One region of the Nocardia sp. NPDC049220 genome, then DNA from elsewhere that is predicted to be linked to it. Evidence: riboswitches for the same ligand, from Rfam matches in the RefSeq annotation. Region 1 holds a riboswitch; the other holds the start of a gene.
What was found. A riboswitch is a leader RNA that binds a small molecule or an ion and turns the genes downstream of it on or off. The one in region 1 is predicted to bind thiamine pyrophosphate.
Positions count from the first base shown of each region.

Region 2: linked by a shared signal. The riboswitch ahead of thiC (phosphomethylpyrimidine synthase ThiC) and the one ahead of AB0C34_RS07355 (cytosine permease) in region 1 are both predicted to bind thiamine pyrophosphate.

Region 1 covers NZ_JBEZDA010000001.1:1,646,133-1,654,195, forward strand. Annotated here, with positions in the region: gene AB0C34_RS07335 (DUF4173 domain-containing protein) at 1-1,351, shown strand, start outside; gene AB0C34_RS07340 (hypothetical protein) at 1,392-1,670, shown strand; gene AB0C34_RS07345 (CopG family transcriptional regulator) at 1,663-1,986, shown strand; gene AB0C34_RS07350 (DUF72 domain-containing protein) at 2,068-2,880, opposite strand; gene AB0C34_RS07355 (cytosine permease) at 2,901-4,268, opposite strand; TPP riboswitch at 4,262-4,377, opposite strand; gene AB0C34_RS07360 (hypothetical protein) at 4,986-5,384, opposite strand; gene AB0C34_RS07365 (cytochrome P450) at 6,002-7,168, shown strand; gene AB0C34_RS07370 (styrene monooxygenase/indole monooxygenase family protein) at 7,188-8,063, opposite strand, start outside.
Region 2 covers NZ_JBEZDA010000002.1:790,816-798,878, reverse strand. Annotated here, with positions in the region: gene AB0C34_RS10695 (GNAT family N-acetyltransferase) at 1-132, shown strand, start outside; gene AB0C34_RS10690 (exodeoxyribonuclease III) at 168-983, shown strand; gene AB0C34_RS10685 (TetR/AcrR family transcriptional regulator) at 1,117-1,743, shown strand; gene AB0C34_RS10680 (homogentisate 1,2-dioxygenase) at 1,915-3,111, shown strand; gene fahA (fumarylacetoacetase) at 3,108-4,286, shown strand; TPP riboswitch at 4,403-4,526, shown strand; gene thiC (phosphomethylpyrimidine synthase ThiC) at 4,516-6,201, shown strand; gene AB0C34_RS10665 (TetR/AcrR family transcriptional regulator) at 6,648-7,205, opposite strand; gene AB0C34_RS10660 (KasA/KasB family beta-ketoacyl-ACP synthase) at 7,245-8,063, shown strand, end outside.

The sequences.
Region 1 (8,063 bases):
CGTGACGGCAGTCTTCTCGATCGACCGCAATGCTCGCCGCGCCGCTGTGATCGTGCCCGGTGCGCCCGACACCATCGACGGCTCTGCACCAGAGCTTGGGACCGAACGACCCATCCGACCGCGGGCATTTGCACGTCGCAGGGAAAATGCGGGACGGCTCTGGTGGGCATTGCTCGCGCTGGCCCTGCTGGCGGTCGGCGCGTTCCGCGCCGCGGGGTGGCTGTTCGCGCTGTGTGTCGTAGCCGCCTCCGTCAGCGGGTCACTGGCTGTCGTCGGGCGTCGGTCGGCGCGCGGCGTCCTCTACGACATGGTGGCCGTTCCGCTCGCGGCGTCTGCCGCCGTGCGGTGGGTGTACGCGGGCATGAGTCGGGTGCGCGCGAGTGAAGCGAAGCGGGCGTGGCGGCTCGGGTTGTCGGTAGTGGTGACCGTAGCGTTGTTCGCGGTATTCGTCCCGCTGCTCGGCAGCGCCGACGCGACATTTGCTGCCCTACTCGAGGTCGTGACGCCGGATCTCGACCCACCTTCGGTGTTGCGGTGGATCGTGCTGTTCGGGATGTTCGCGTTCGGTGCCCTCGGCGCGTCGTTTCTACTCGCCGGTCCGCCGGCATCCGCGGCCGTCCACGACGGCGGCGGCCGGGGTCTGCGGCGTATGGAGTGGGCGCTGCCGGTTGGGGCACTCGCGATTCTGTTCGCGGCGTTCGTAGCTGCCCAGTTCGTCGCTCTCTTCGGTGGCGACGGATATGTTCGCCGCACCGCGGGGCTGACCTATGCCGAATATGCGCGCAGTGGGTTTTGGCAATTGTCGGCGGTCACCATCCTGACACTGGTGGTGATCGTGATCGTGCTGCGCTGGGCCACGCAAGACACAGCGGCGGATCGGTGGTGGCTTCGCGGACTGCTCACGGCGGTAAGCATGCTCGCATTGATCATCGTCGCCTCGGCCCTCGGTCGAATGTGGACATACCAGCAGGCGTACGGCTTCACCGTCCTTCGTCTCCTGGTCGAGGTCTGCGAATTGTGGCTGGGTCTGGTCTACCTGCTGGTCACGGCCGCGGTCGCGCGACTAGAACACATGTGGCTGCCGCGCGCTGTACTCGCAACCGCCGCGGCCACCGTCCTCGCCCTCGCCGTCCTGGACCCGGAACAGTTGATCGCGGACAAGAACATCGACCGATGGCTACATGGCAAGCCGTTGGATGTCGACTACCTGGGAGCACTCTCACCGGATATCTTGCCCGCGACCGATCGGCTTCCCGAACCGTTGCGCACGACTGTGCGCAACCGGCTTCGCGCGGACCTCGACGATGACACCTGGCAGAGCTGGAACCTCTCCCGCGCGACAGCACGCTGAGCGTGCGATTCGGTGCAATACACTTGTATTATCGCTGATCGTGGGTTATAACTGGCCTGAGTGGGCACTGTTGTCGCTCGTGGGGATCGATCCGCACGAGGTACTGCAGGTGCTCATGGGTGTCCGCCGCTGGCCTCGGCAGGCGCGTGGGCGGAATGCGCTGCCGGTCCTGACGGTGTGGGGCCGTACCAGCACCGGCCGGCCACTGGTGGTCGCTGTCCGCCGCACCGAAGGCTGGCAGTGGGACATCCTGGGTGCGGTCGAGATGTCCGACGCCCAGGTGGCTGAACTCGAGCGTTGGGAGCACGCCGATGACTGATTACCCGACAAACCCGACCGACGTCCCGGACTTCCTGTCCGGCCTCGAATACAGCGACGTGCCGGTGGATCCGGCCGAGGTGCCGCCACCGCTGTGCCCGGACGACACGGTCACCGTCACCACCTCACTGCGCATCCCGCTCGATCTGCACCAGCGGGTCAAGAAGGCCGCTGAACAGCGCAACGTGACCATGTCCGCGCTCATCCGCGACTGGATCGAACTAGAACTGGCAACCCTGGAGAACGACCAACCGATTTCCCGCGCCGACGCGCTGCGCGCACTGGCCGCACTACACCCGCTGCGCCGGTCGGCGTAACGAACCCGCCGCGTCACCGTTGTCGCGGCACAGCGTCCGATCGAACTGTGTGACCAACCGTCGGTGGCGAGGCCGAATACTTCACGGGCGTGCCAGCCGTGTCCGCAGAGCAAGGGCGTCGCGTGGCGCCATGACCTTCGCGTCGTTGTCGAAATAGGCGAACACGTCGCCGGTCTCGGCCCACGCGCGGATCTTCACCGCCCACTCGTCCAGGGCATGGTCGGTGTACCCGCTGACGTAGAGTTCGTCGTGTCCATGTAGCCGGATGTACACGAAATCCGCGGTGACCTCCTCGAGCAGCGGATACTTGCCCGCCGCATCGGCGACCACCAGTGCGACGCCGTGCCGCCTGAGCAAGTCGGTGCACTTCGGCGTCACGAAGCTGTCGTGCCTGACTTCCAGCGCGTGCCGCAGCGGACGGTCGGCGTCTGTCGCCGCGTAGGCGGGGTCGACCCGCTGGTCGTGTCGTCGAGCGACCTCGACGCCCTGCACGGTGGTGCGGGGGAGGTGGCTGAGGAACGTGTCGATCAGCTGCACGTCGAACGGCAACGTCGGTGGCAGCTGCCACAGGATCGGTCCCAGCTTCGGTCCGAGCGCGAGCGGTCCGGACGCGAGGAAGTTGGCCAGCGGGGCGTCGTCGTCGCGCAGGCGCTTCATATGGGTGATGTACCTACTGCCCTTCACCGCGAACACGAAATCGTCCGGGGTCTGCTCGGCCCAGGTTCGGTAGCTGGACGGACGTTGCAGCGCGTAGAACGACCCATTGATCTCGACCGAATCGAGGCGTTCGGACAGATAGGCCAGTTCCCGCTTCTGCGTCAGGCCCGCTGGATACAACGTCCCTCGCCACGGCGGATACACCCACCCCGACGTGCCGACTCGGATCTGCCCCATCTCTCCATCGTGGCAAACCGCTACGCCGGTTTGCGCGGCGCTGTGATTCGCCCGACCAGCCACGCCACCAGGACCGCCGCTCCGAACGACAGCAGCGAGGCGCTCATCCATGCCTGCTTGGTGAAATGTACGATCCCCTGAATCCATATCCAGAAGTCGGTCCACCGCCCCGCGTCACCGGGGTTGACCAGCTGATACACCGTGAGTCCCACCAGCCAGGCGACGATCATTCCCCAACGGGAGGGGGCATCATGCGCGGTGTTCCACACACCGTTCGCGCGCAGGAAGAAATCGGCCACCAGCACACCGAGCAGTGGTACGAAGACCGATCCGATCAGCCCGAGGAAGCCGAAGTAGTCGGCCATGTCCAACCGCAGCGCGAACAGTGTGATCAGGGTGCCCAGGCCGATCGACAGGATGCGGCGGTCGACTCGCGGCGTCAGATTCTGGATCGAGACCGCGGTGGAATAGACGTTGGCGAACGACTGGTCGGCCTCGCGCAGCACGAAGACGAAGAAGAACAGTGCGCCTAGGCTCACCTGCAGGAATGGTGTATACGGGCTGTCGTCCGCGGTCGTGAGCGCCAGCGCGAACAGTCCCAGGACATAGGCGATGATCTGGGTGAGGGCGTATGCCCCGCTGGCCGCCCCGAACGCCGAGCGGCTGCTGCGGGAGTGGCGGGTGTAGTCGGCGGCGACCGGCACCCAGGAGATGGAGACAGCGAGGGCGGCATCGGTGGCAATCCAGAAGAGGTTCCAGTCGACCCCGAACGGGCCGTCGCCCCGCGGTCCGGGATCGGCCAGCAGGTCGGGGAGCCCGCTGCGGATGAACTGGACATAGAACCAGATCAACGCGATGACCACGCCGACCGTCACGAACCGGCGCAGTACTCGGACCGACCCGAGGGGCCAGATCGTCAGGACGGTGGTGAGCAGTCCCGCGGCCACCACGTAGAGCCAGTGCGGCCCGCCGTGGAACAGTTCGGCGGCCGCATCGCCGATCACGATCAGCTCGAATGTCCCCCAGCCGATCAGCTGCGCAACGTTCAGAACTGTCGGCAGGTAGCTCAGCTTCGCGCCGAACAGACCACGAAGCAGCACCATCGCGGGCTTGCCGGTCCGCGCGCCGGGGACAGCCGCCGCACCGAGCATCAGCCCGCCCAGCACGGTCCCGATGATCGTCGCGAGGATGCCCGCCGCGATCGAGATCTGCGCTGCGCCCTGTGCGTTCGGCGCCAGCACTGTGTAGGCGCCGGAGAACGCGAAGAGGCTGACGCCGAGGTTGGCCCAGAATGCGCTCTGATCCCAGAACGACAGCACTTTCGGTGCGGGCTGGTCGAGCGTGAGCGGGGCTTCGTGGCCGGCATTGTCCAGGGTCGATGACGCCATGACGGTAATGCTCCCTACGCCGGCATTACCCGGACAGGTTCATGCGGTCGGCGACGCGTAGGGTACGCCCTCTCAGCCCGGCCGAGCCCGAGCTCCCGCGATGGGTGATTCCGGCGAATAGTACACCCGCACCAGAGTCGGGCATGATGGAATACGAGGTCGACCTGACTCCGCCGCCGCAGAGGCCCGATGGCCCGGGTGGTGTAACGAATCAGCGCTGCCGGGAGCAGGGCGCCTCGCATCGAGAATGAATTGCTCCGTACGAACATGTTCGCTCTGGCGGCCGTAGCCGGAAACCGGCGCTCGTGCGGTGAGCCTTCCTATGGTTACCGGGTAGCACCCTTACGACTTCACCCCGGAGTTGCCGATCTGGAAGAACCCGGACGGACATGCTGATCCCGCGCTGCTCGCCCGCGTCGTCTACACCCCTGGACACTGACGTAGCAGCGGTGTCAGTGCCCGTTACACCGGCAGATCCTGCGGGTAGCGGTCGGCGACTCGACCGAAAGCCTGGTACCTGAAAGCCGATTCGGGTGCGGCGTCCGCAGCCCCGACAGCCGGCGGCGCGCCACCGGCTCGGGCCCACTACCAGGACAGCGACGACGCATGCTGACCTCTCGGCGGTCGCTCCGATCGGCACGCACTACGTCGGGCGCAATCGCCCGTGCTACTGGGAAGTCGGGTGGGCCGCGCCGTTCGATCCGCCGCGATGGCGAACTATCCCATGAGGAACGAGCCCGCGAACCACGCCAGCACCACGAGGACGGCTCCGACCAGCGCGCCGGGAAACAGTGCCCGGCCCTGCTTGGCTGCCCTCCCGGACATCACCGCGCCGACAACGAATCCCGTGATTCCGCCGCCGACCATCACCCAGACACCCGCGCTGATGTCGACCCGACAGCCGGGTTTGGACTCGCACACACCACCCGCCATCAGGAACCAGGGCGCGAGCACCACGGACATCATGGCCAGCGTCGCGGGCAGGAACCACAGCAACGCACTCACGATCAGATCAGCGCTGCCCGGTGGCTCGACCGCGCGGGGTTCGATGCTTTCGCGTGTGGGATAGCCGGAGGGGCTGGCGCCTTGGGACACCTGGTTCAGATAACCGTGCATCGTGTCTCGCTATCGCTCGTCATGGAGTCGGCCGGGCCGATGGATGTTATACACCAGCCGCGTGACCGCCGAACTTGTTGTGTCCCCGTCGATGCGGGGCCGCGGCGCCCGTGACCACTCCACCACCATGCCATCCGGTCCACCCATCGCCGGCATCCCCCGCGTGCGGCGTCTCCGGTGCATTGACAGCGAATCCTCGGCATCGCCGCCGCTACCGATCGTTGCTGCGGATCGAGTGGACGGCTTCAGCGCAGTGCCCGCGCATCCGGTGGATCGACGACCGAAAACTGGAGTGACAGTGCCCTGAACGGCGCTGCCGCGACGGAATCGTCCCATGTCACCGGTGACTACCGATGCCCGCGATCTACCTACTGGGCCATTGTGTTTGTCGATCCGCCCGGCGGTCGGGGGTGACGAGTCGAGTCGTCGCGCCGAACATGTTGGACGACAAGCGAGTTGGGACGGCGCGGTGTCGCTCGCCGGATCGCAATCGTCGAATTCACCTCTGATGGGGGAGCAGCACCGTGACCCACGACCACACCTCTCCTGCGAATGAGAGTGGCGCGCAATATAGTGCGCATCCCGCATTCAGCGACGCCGACGCCGAGCGTGTAGCGCTGTACACCGAGAAGTTCGCCGCCGACCCGCATCGCGCCTACCGGGAGATGCGGACCCGGCACGGATCGCTGGTGCCGGTCGAACTGGCGCCCGGAGTGCCCGCGACATTGGTGATCGGGTACCACGCCGCGGTGCAGATTCTGCACGATCCGGCGCACTTCCCGGCCGACCCCCGGACCTGGCAGGCGAACGTCCCCGCGGACTGCCCGGTGCTGCCGGTCATGGAGTGGCGCCCGAACGCGTTGCGGAGCGCGGGCGCCGACCACGCCCGCTACCGGCAGGCCAACACCGCGAGCATCAATGCCGTCGACCTGCACGCGCTTCATGCGACGGTAGAACGGATCGCCGTCCCCCTGATCAACGACTTCTGCGCGTCGGGCAAATCCGATCTGGTGTCCCAGTACGCGTTTCCGCTCGCCTTCGAGACGATCAACGCGATGCTCGGCTGCCCGCAGGAGATCGGGCAGCAGGTCGCCGCCGCGACCGCCGCGGTGTTCGACGGCGTCGATGCCGAACGGGGCAATCAGATGCTCAGTGCGGCGCTGTTGCGGCTGGTCGAGCTCAAACGCGCCGAGCCGGGCGACGATATCGCGACCCGCCTGATCCAGCATCCGGCGAACCTCGACGACGCGGAACTGATCCACCAGCTGGTGGTCCTCTACGGCGCGGGCATCGAACCGCTACAGAACCTGATCATCAACAGCCTGGTGCTGATCCTGACCGACGACCGATTCGGCGGCGATGTCCTCGGCGGCAGCCTGTCCACCCGGGACGCCCTCGACGAGGTGCTGTTCACCGATCCGCCGATGGCGAACTTCTGCGTCACCTACCCGCGTCAGCCGATCCTGATCGGCGACGTCTGGCTGCCCGCGCACCAGCCGGTCGTAATCAGCATGGCGGGGTGCAACAACGACCCGGCGATCGGCTCCGCCGACCATACCGGCAACCGATCGCACCTGGCCTGGGGCGCCGGCCCGCACGCATGCCCAGCGCGGAGTCCGGCCTATCTGATCGTCCAGGATGCGATCGACCAGCTGCTCGACGCGCTTCCCGAACTTCGGCCCGCGGTGGACGCGCACAAGTTGACCTGGCGGCAAGGGCCTTTCCATCGAGCCCTTGCCGCGCTGCCGGTCGTTTTCCCCGCGCTGCCCACCTGGCAGCCCTGACAGCTGAGTCGGTCACCGCTCAGGCAGGGGCGTCCGCGAACCGGGCCATGTTCGCCGGGCGTGCGAAGGTATCCGCGAACGCGTCGGCCAGCATCGGGTCGTGCTGCGCGGCGAGCATCAGCTCCTGCATCGCTGGGGGCGGGTCGAGCACCGTCATGGTCCACAGCGCCGCAGGGTGCGCGATGCCGGTGAGCCACGGCGTCGCTGCCCACTCCATCCAGGCCCGGTCGTAGGGGCCCGCGGGGTCGTGCAGGATCGCCTCGCCATAGCGGATAGCGCAGTGGATGGCGTTATTGGCGCCCTGCGCGCCCCCCGGGTCCATCCGGCAGACTACGTCGCCGCCACCGAGCACCGGCGTGCCGGACGGAAGAGTGCCCACCGCCTTGCGCATGGCCGGTGCCACGGCGCCGACCAGAGTCGCTCCGGCGTCGGTCAATTCGGCGTCGCGATATCGATCGGCCAACTCGGCGGGCAAGTAACGGTCAAGCAGCTGTTTGGCCTGTCGGAGGCGTTCGGCAGGCGTGCTGTGCCGATCGAACACATCCAGCGAACTGCCCGGCCGCGCCTCGAAAAGTACCATCTCACAGCGGCGTTCCTGCCCGGGTGGCCCGGTCAGACCGGGATACGAGATCACTTCTCCATGCTCGGGCAGTGAAATATAGCTACCGAGGTGGTCCGGGTCCGACTCGACGCCGTCGAGATACAGCACCGCGAGGCGGCGTAGCGGTTCGGCCGGAAGAGTCCACGCCGGGTCGGCCTCGAAACAGGCGGCGAGCTCACCCGAGGCGCGGGTCACAACGGTCAGATCGTAGTCGGCCGCCGTGCGGTCGAGTTCCGCCACCGACGGCTCGGCGATACGCAGGTCTCCACCCGCGGCCACGAAATCGGTGAGCCA
Region 2 (8,063 bases), on a different contig from region 1:
CACGCTTACCTCCAGGTGGAAGCGACGAACGCGGCCGCCCGCGCGATGTACCGCGAGTTGGGCTTCGTCGAGCACCACAGCTACCGCTATGCCGGCCCGACGGCACACGCCGAGCCCGGCGGCCCGCGGTAGAACGGACCTGTCACCCCGTATGAAGGAAGGTCACTGTGCGTCTCGCCACCTGGAACGTCAATTCGATCCGCTCCCGACTCGACCGTGTCGCGGACTGGCTGGACCGCCAGGACATCGACGTGCTGGCCATTCAGGAGACCAAGTGCCGCGACGACCAGTTCCCGTTCGAGCGGTTCGACGAACTCGGTTACGAGGTGGCCCACCTCGGCATCAACCAGTGGAACGGGGTGGCGATCATATCCCGGGTCGGCCTGACCGACGTCGAATTCGCCTTTCCGAACCAGCCGGGGTTCGACAAGGACGCGGGCGACACGCTGATCAGCTCGCCGGTGGTCGAGTCACGTGCGATCGGGGCGACCTGCGGCGACGTCCGGGTGTGGAGTTTGTATGTCCCCAACGGCCGCACCCTCGACGACCCGCATTACGCGTACAAACTGGAATGGCTTGCCGCGCTGCGGGACAATGGCGCACGCTGGCTGGCCGAGCACCCGGAGGCGAAGATCGCGCTGGTGGGTGACTGGAATATCGCGCCGACCGACGACGACGTGTGGTCGGTCGAGTTCTTCGCCGACAAGACGCACACATCGCTGCGGGAACGGGAGGCGTTCTCCGCCGTTGTCGACGCGGGGTTCGTGGACGTGATGCGGCCGTTCGCCCCCGGGCCGGGCGTCTACACCTATTGGGACTACACCCAACTGCGTTTCCCACGCAAAGAGGGCATGCGCATCGATTTCATCCTCGCCTCACCTGCCTTGGCCGCCACCGCGACGGACGCGATGGTCGACCGCGAGGAGCGAAAAGGTAAGGGCGCCAGCGACCACGCACCGGTGATCGCCGAATTCACCGACTGACATCGAGTTATCTAGGCGCAACCCTACCGGCCGCACCCTCCGGCGCTGTCCGCGACATCGTCCACGCACGGCGGAATTTCCGTTCCCACCGGACCGGCAGTACCCTCCCGACCAGCGCTGATATGTTGTCGTTATGGGTAGCGATTCGGCCGTACAGATACGGCGGCGGGCGCGGCATCTCGGCCCGGAGCGACGCCGCCCACAGGTACTCGACATCGCGCTGGCAATCGCTGTGGAGCACGGCGTCGCCGCGGTCACCATGGCCGCGATCGCAGAGCGGATGCAGGTGACGCGCCCGGTGGTGTATGCCTGCTTCGCCGATCGCGTCGAGCTGATCGAGGCGCTGATCCGGCGCGAAGAGAGCTACCTGGTCAGCGGGGTACTGGAGGTGGTGACGCCGCGCGAGGTGAACGCGGACGAAACCGTGTTCGTCGAAGGCTTCCGCGCGCTGCTGACCAAGGCCGCGGGTCGGCCCGACGCGTGGCGGCTGGTGTACGGCAATCCCGATCCCGCCGTGGCGGATTCGTTCGGACGCGGCCGCGCACTCGTGGTCGAGCGCTGCGCCGAACTGCTGCGTCCCACGCTGCGCGCGTGGGGCACCGAGGACGCCGAAGGCAAGCTGCCCGTGCTGGTGGAACAGTGGGTGTCCGCGGGCGAAGGCGCGGTGCGGGCCCTACTCGCCGACGAGGGAAGCTGGACGCCACAGGAACTCGGCGCGTTCGTCGGCGCCGCGGTCTACCGCGCGCTACGCCACGCCTGAGCGAATGACAATTATTCGCCCATCGACGCGATGTATCAATAATTTGCTGCATATGGCGGCTATACTCCGTAATAATTTGCGCCGCTGCGTCGCGTTTTCGCTCCGCTCAGCATGTCCGATCACTACGATGGTGATCAACTATCCGACCACCGGCCTGGCGGAGGAACGGTTATGGCGTTCTATCGGCACCTGGGTGCGGTGCCACCGAAGCGGCACACCCAACATCGCGACGAACAGGGGCAGCTCTATTACGAGGAACTGATGGGCGAGGAGGGATTCTCCAGCGACTCCGCGCTGTTGTATCACCGTGGACTGCCGCCCGCGATAGTCGATTCGACGGTGTGGGAGCTACCCGATCAGTCCACGACGCCGAATCATCCACTGCGTCATCGCCATTTACGTCTACACGCCCTGTTTCCCGGCGACACCCCGACCGAGACCGATCCGGTCACCGGTCGCCGCCTGCTGCTGGGCAACGCGGACGTGCGGATCTACTACGTGGTCGCCGAACGCGGCTCGCCGCTGTATCGCAATGCGATCGGCGACGAGCTGGTGTATGTGGAATCCGGCGACGCCGTGGTCGAAACCGTCTTCGGCGCGTTGCCCGCGCGCAAGGGCGATCAGGTGCTCATCCCGCGGGCCACCACCCACCGCTGGCTGCCCACCGGGCCGGAACCGTTGCGCGCCTATGTGATCGAGGCGACCGGCCATATCACGCCGCCGAAGCGGTACCTGTCCAAGTTCGGTCAGCTGCTCGAGCACGCCCCCTACTGCGAGCGCGACCTACACGGGCCGACCGAGACGATCACCGCTACCGGCGCCGACATCGAGGTGCTGGTCAAACACCGACCCGGCGGAAAGGTCGTCGGCACTCGACTGGTTTACCAGACCCATCCCTTCGACGTGGTCGGCTGGGACGGCTGCCTGTACCCGTTCACCTTCAATATCGGCGATTTCGAGCCGATCACCGGCCGCATCCATCAGCCGCCGCCCGCCCACCAGGCGTTCGAAGGCGGCAATTTCGTCGTCTGCAATTTCGTACCGCGCAAGGTGGACTACCACCCGCTATCGATTCCGGTGCCGTACTACCACTCCAACGTCGACTCCGACGAGATCATGTTCTACTGCGGAGGAAGCTACGAGGCACGCAAGGGATCCGGGATCGGGCAGGGCTCGGTGTCGGTGCACCCCGGCGGCTACGCGCACGGACCACAGCCGGGTGCCTATGAAAACAGCATCGGACTCGAATTCTTCGACGAATTGGCCGTTATGGTCGATACCTTCCGCCCGCTGGAACTCGGCGAAGGCGCGCTCGCCTGCGAGGACCCGAACTACGCGTGGACCTGGTCCGGTCGGGGTCCCGCGTGAGGACCAGGATCGAGGTAGCCGCCGATTCCGTTTTCGGGCCGGACAACCTTCCCTATGGTGTGTTCGCGCCGCGCGGACGCGGAGGTCGGGTGGGCGTACGGATCGGCGATCACGTCATCGATCTCGCCGCGACACTCGAGGATGCGACATTCGCCAGGCCCGGATTGGCAGTGTTCATGGCGCAGGGCCCCGAGCGATGGCGCGAGGTGCGTGATCGAGTCCGCGAGTTGGTCGACGGCGAGATCGACAGCGCCGCGGTGCATGCGCTGTCCGAGGTGGACGTCGGTTTGCCGGTACGCGTCGGCGACTATGTGGACTTCTACGCAAGCATCGATCACGCGACGAACCTCGGCCGCTTGTTCCGGCCGGACAGCGAGCCGCTGCTGCCCAACTGGCGACATCTGCCGGTCGGCTACCACGGTAGGGCGGGCACCGTGGTGGTCTCCGGCACCGAGGTGGTGCGTCCGCACGGGCAGCGTGGCACCGACTCGGGCACTCCGGATTTCGGCCCGTCGCGACGGCTGGACATCGAAGCGGAACTGGGGTTCCTGATCGGTGTCGGTTCCCCGCTCGGCAGTCCGGTGAACATCGACGAGTTCGGCGACCGGATATTCGGCGTCGCGCTGATCAACGACTGGTCAGCACGAGATATCCAGGCGTGGGAGTACCAACCGCTCGGACCATTCCTCGGCAAGTCGTTCGCGACCTCGATCTCGGCCTGGGTGACACCGCTGGCGGCGCTGGAGGCCGCCCGGATCCCGCTGCCCGAGCAGTCGCCGGAACCATTGCCCTATCTCCAGGAGACCGAGCGTTGGGGCCTCGACATCGATTTCACCGTCGCCTGGAACGGACAACCGGTCGCCTATCCGCCCTACGCCCGGATGTATTGGTCACCGGCGCAAATGCTGGCGCATCTCACCGCGAACGGCGCGGCCACCCGCACCGGCGACCTCTATGCCTCCGGCACCGTCTCCGGACCGGAACCGGACCAGCGCGGCTCGTTCATCGAATTGTCCTGGGGCGGAACCGCACCGGTTCTGGTGAACGGCCAGCAGCGCACCTTCCTGGAGGACGGCGACGAGGTAACCATCACTGCCACCGCACCCGGCCCTAATACCGCGCGGATCGGACTCGGTGAGGTGAAAGGCCGCATCCAGCCGGCCCGGTCGCGGTGATTGCCTGATATCCGGACACTGCCGAGTCGCGGAGGACGCCGGCGCCGAATCCGCCGACGTGGAACGTGTCGAGTCGCCGGGCACTCCGGGTGGACGGGTATGGTCGGTCGGGAAATTCACAAGCCAACGGGGGCTCGCACCAGCGGGCTGAGAGGACGGCTAGCCGAACAGGCGCCAGGGCCGTCGACCGTATGAACCTGACCGGGTAATGCCGGCGTAGGGAGGAAAGATGGCAATCACCGCTGCGTCCGACGGTGCCTCCGCACCTGTCGACGGTGTCACCACCGGCCCCATCGAGGGCAGCAACAAGCACTACCTGGAGGTCGATGAACTGCGCGTTCCGGTGCGCCGGATCACGCTGAGCAATGGCGAGCACTTCGACGTCTACGACACCTCGGGCCCGTACACCGACGTCGCGGCGGAGATCGACCTCGAAGCCGGTCTGCCGAAGTTGCGCGACGCGTGGACCAGGCCCGAACCGGTGTCCGCGCAAATACCCGCCACCGAACGCACCGATGGTCCGCGTACCCAACTCGCCTGGGCACGCCAGGGCATCGTCACACCGGAGATGCGCTTCATCGCCGCGCGCGAAGGGGTGTCGCCGGAGTTGGTGCGTGCCGAGGTGGCCGCGGGTCGAGCGGTGATCCCGGCCAACCACCGGCACCCCGAGCTCGAGCCGACCATCATCGGCAAGAAGTTCCTGGTCAAGATCAACGCCAATATCGGTAACTCGGCCGTCTCCTCCTCGATCGCCGAGGAGGTGGAGAAGATGGTGTGGGCCACTCGCTGGGGCGCCGACACCATCATGGACCTGTCCACCGGCAAGAACATCCACGAGACGCGCGAATGGATTCTGCGCAACTCCCCGGTTCCGGTCGGGACCGTACCGATCTATCAGGCGCTGGAGAAGGTGAACGGCGACCCGACCGCGCTCACCTGGGAGATCTACCGCGACACTGTGCTCGAACAGTGTGAACAGGGCGTCGACTACATGACCGTGCACGCGGGCGTGCTGTTGCGCTACGTGCCACTGACCGCCAAGCGGGTCACCGGCATCGTCTCGCGCGGCGGGTCGATCATGGCGGCGTGGTGTCTGGCCCACCATCAGGAATCGTTCCTGTACACGCACTTCGAGGAGCTCTGCGAGATTCTCGCACGCTACGACGTCACCTTCTCGCTCGGCGACGGCCTGCGTCCGGGCTCCATCGCCGACGCCAACGACGAGGCGCAGTTCGCCGAGTTGCGCACCCTCGGCGAACTGACGACGATCGCGAAATCCCATGGCGTGCAGGTGATGATCGAGGGCCCCGGTCACGTGCCGATGCACAAGATCGTGGAGAACGTGCGGCTCGAGGAGGAACTGTGCGAGGAGGCGCCGTTCTATACACTCGGCCCGCTGGCCACCGACATCGCGCCCGCCTATGACCACATCACCTCGGCCATCGGCGCCGCGATCATCGCCCAGGCGGGTACGGCCATGCTCTGCTATGTCACGCCGAAGGAGCACCTCGGCCTGCCCAACCGCGACGACGTCAAGGTCGGTGTGATCACCTACAAAATCGCCGCACACGCCGCCGACCTGGCCAAGGGACACCCGCACGCGCAGGACCGCGACAACGAATTGTCCAAGGCGCGGTTCGAATTCCGCTGGCGCGACCAGTTCGCACTGTCACTGGATCCAGACACCGCTCGCGAGTACCACGACGAGACACTGCCCGCCGAGCCGGCCAAGACCGCGCACTTCTGCTCGATGTGCGGCCCGAAGTTCTGCTCGATGCGCATCTCGGCCGACGTGCGCGAGTACGCCGCGCGCCAAGGCCTGACCGAGGACGACGCCCTGGCGGCGGGGATGGCGGAGAAGTCCGCGGAGTTCGCCGACCGCGGCAACGCCGTCTACCTGCCGGTCGTTTCGTAGCGAGTGATCGCCGCCCGCCGTCTTCGGCGGGCGGCGTATCGATCGTCCGCCGAGCTGTTCGGTAATGATCCAGCCGCGACGCTAAAACGGGGGAGGTCTTGCAGATCGGCAGCCGATCGAGTGCGCGCGGGCATTGCGGCGAGATCCGCGCCAGACCAAGCCCCACTACCCCTGGCACGCGGCGCACGGCCGTGCAATCGAGGGTTCCATGGGCGAGTGGGCTTCGCACGAACGCCGCACCCAGACAACCGGTGTGGGCGGCACACGCCCGAGCCGGGGTGAACATCACATGCCTATCACGTCATCGGTCAGACAGGGCGAACCTTCGCATGTACCGTCCACGCAGGCCGGCACCGAATTCACTGAACCGAGTTCAGTGATCGCCGGTGGCCGCCCGAAGAACCACACCCTCGTCGGCGATGTCTTGCACGGTTGTGACGTCCTCCCTATCGCACTGTCTGGTCGATCAAGCGGCGGGCGGCACGATCGGTGCGATCGACATCGCCGGTGATCAGCCGATCCTGCAGGATGCCGCGCAGACCCGAGATGAGCAGGGTCGCGACCACGTCCGGGTCGTCGACCGACCGCAGACCACGCAGCCCTTCGGCCAGGGCGGCGACGAAGACGGCGATGGCCGACTCGGCGTAGTCGACATAGGGACTGCGCGGGGCACAGGCCGCGCCGAGAACCTGAAGCATCACCTTGACGCTCGTGCTTGCCGCACCCGAAGTGTTGGCCGTCCAGAAATCCCACAGCCGGTCGCGCAATGCCGCCGGTTCCGCGATATCGGCGAAGAGGACGGCCATATCGGGTCGCTGCGTTGCCAGCGCCTGGACCAGCAGTTCTTCTTTGGTCGTGAAGTAGTAGATCAGCATGCGCGAGCTGGTGCCGAGTTCGGCCGCGAGCGGGCGCAGGGACAGATCCGCCAGGCCGTGGTCGGCGATATAGCGCACGACGGCGGCAAGTAACTCAGCGCGTTTGGCGTGGTCGAGAGGGCGGGCCATGGGTTGACTGTAGCGACCGGTACAGGTATTCATGACATCGTGACTGTAACAATCGCTTCAGAAACGCGGGATTCGGTCGTCGTCACCGGTTACGCGGCCACCACGTCGCTCGCTGACGACATGGACGCGACCTGGTCCGGTTTGCTGGCGGGACACAGCGGGATCGGCGTGCTCGACGACGACTTCGTGACCGAGTTCGATCTGCCGGTCCGCATCGGCGGCAAGCTGAAGGCGCAGCCCTGCGACCGGCTGACCAGGGTGGAGCAGCGCAGACACTCCTACGTCGAGCAGATGGCGCTGGTCCTCGGCCGCCGGGCTTGGCACTCGGCGGGCGCTCCCGAACTGGACGGCGAGCGGCTGGCGGTCGCCATCGGCACCGGGCTCGGTGGTGGCGACGCACTGATCGACGCGGTCGACGCGATGCGCGCCGGCGGGTACCGGAAGGTCTCGCCGATGTCGGTGCCGATGGTGATGCCGAACGGGCCGGCGGCAACCGTCGGGCTGGAAATCGGGGCCAAGGCGGGAGTCTTCGCGCCGGTCTCGGCCTGCTCGTCCGGTTCGGAGGCCATCGCGCACGCCTGGCGACTGATCACCACGGGCGAGGCGGACGTCGTGGTGGCTGGTGGCGTGGAAGGCCACATCCACGCCGTGCCCATCGCCAGTTTCGCCATGATGCGTGCGATGAGCACCCGCAACGACGAACCCGAGCGCGCCTCCCGCCCGTTCGACCGGGACCGTGACGGTTTCGTGTTCGGCGAGGCGGGCGCGCTCATGGTGCTGGAATCGGAACGGCACGCCCGTGCCCGCGGCGCCGTCGTGCACGGCAGGGTGCTCGGTGCGGGCATCACCTCCGACGCT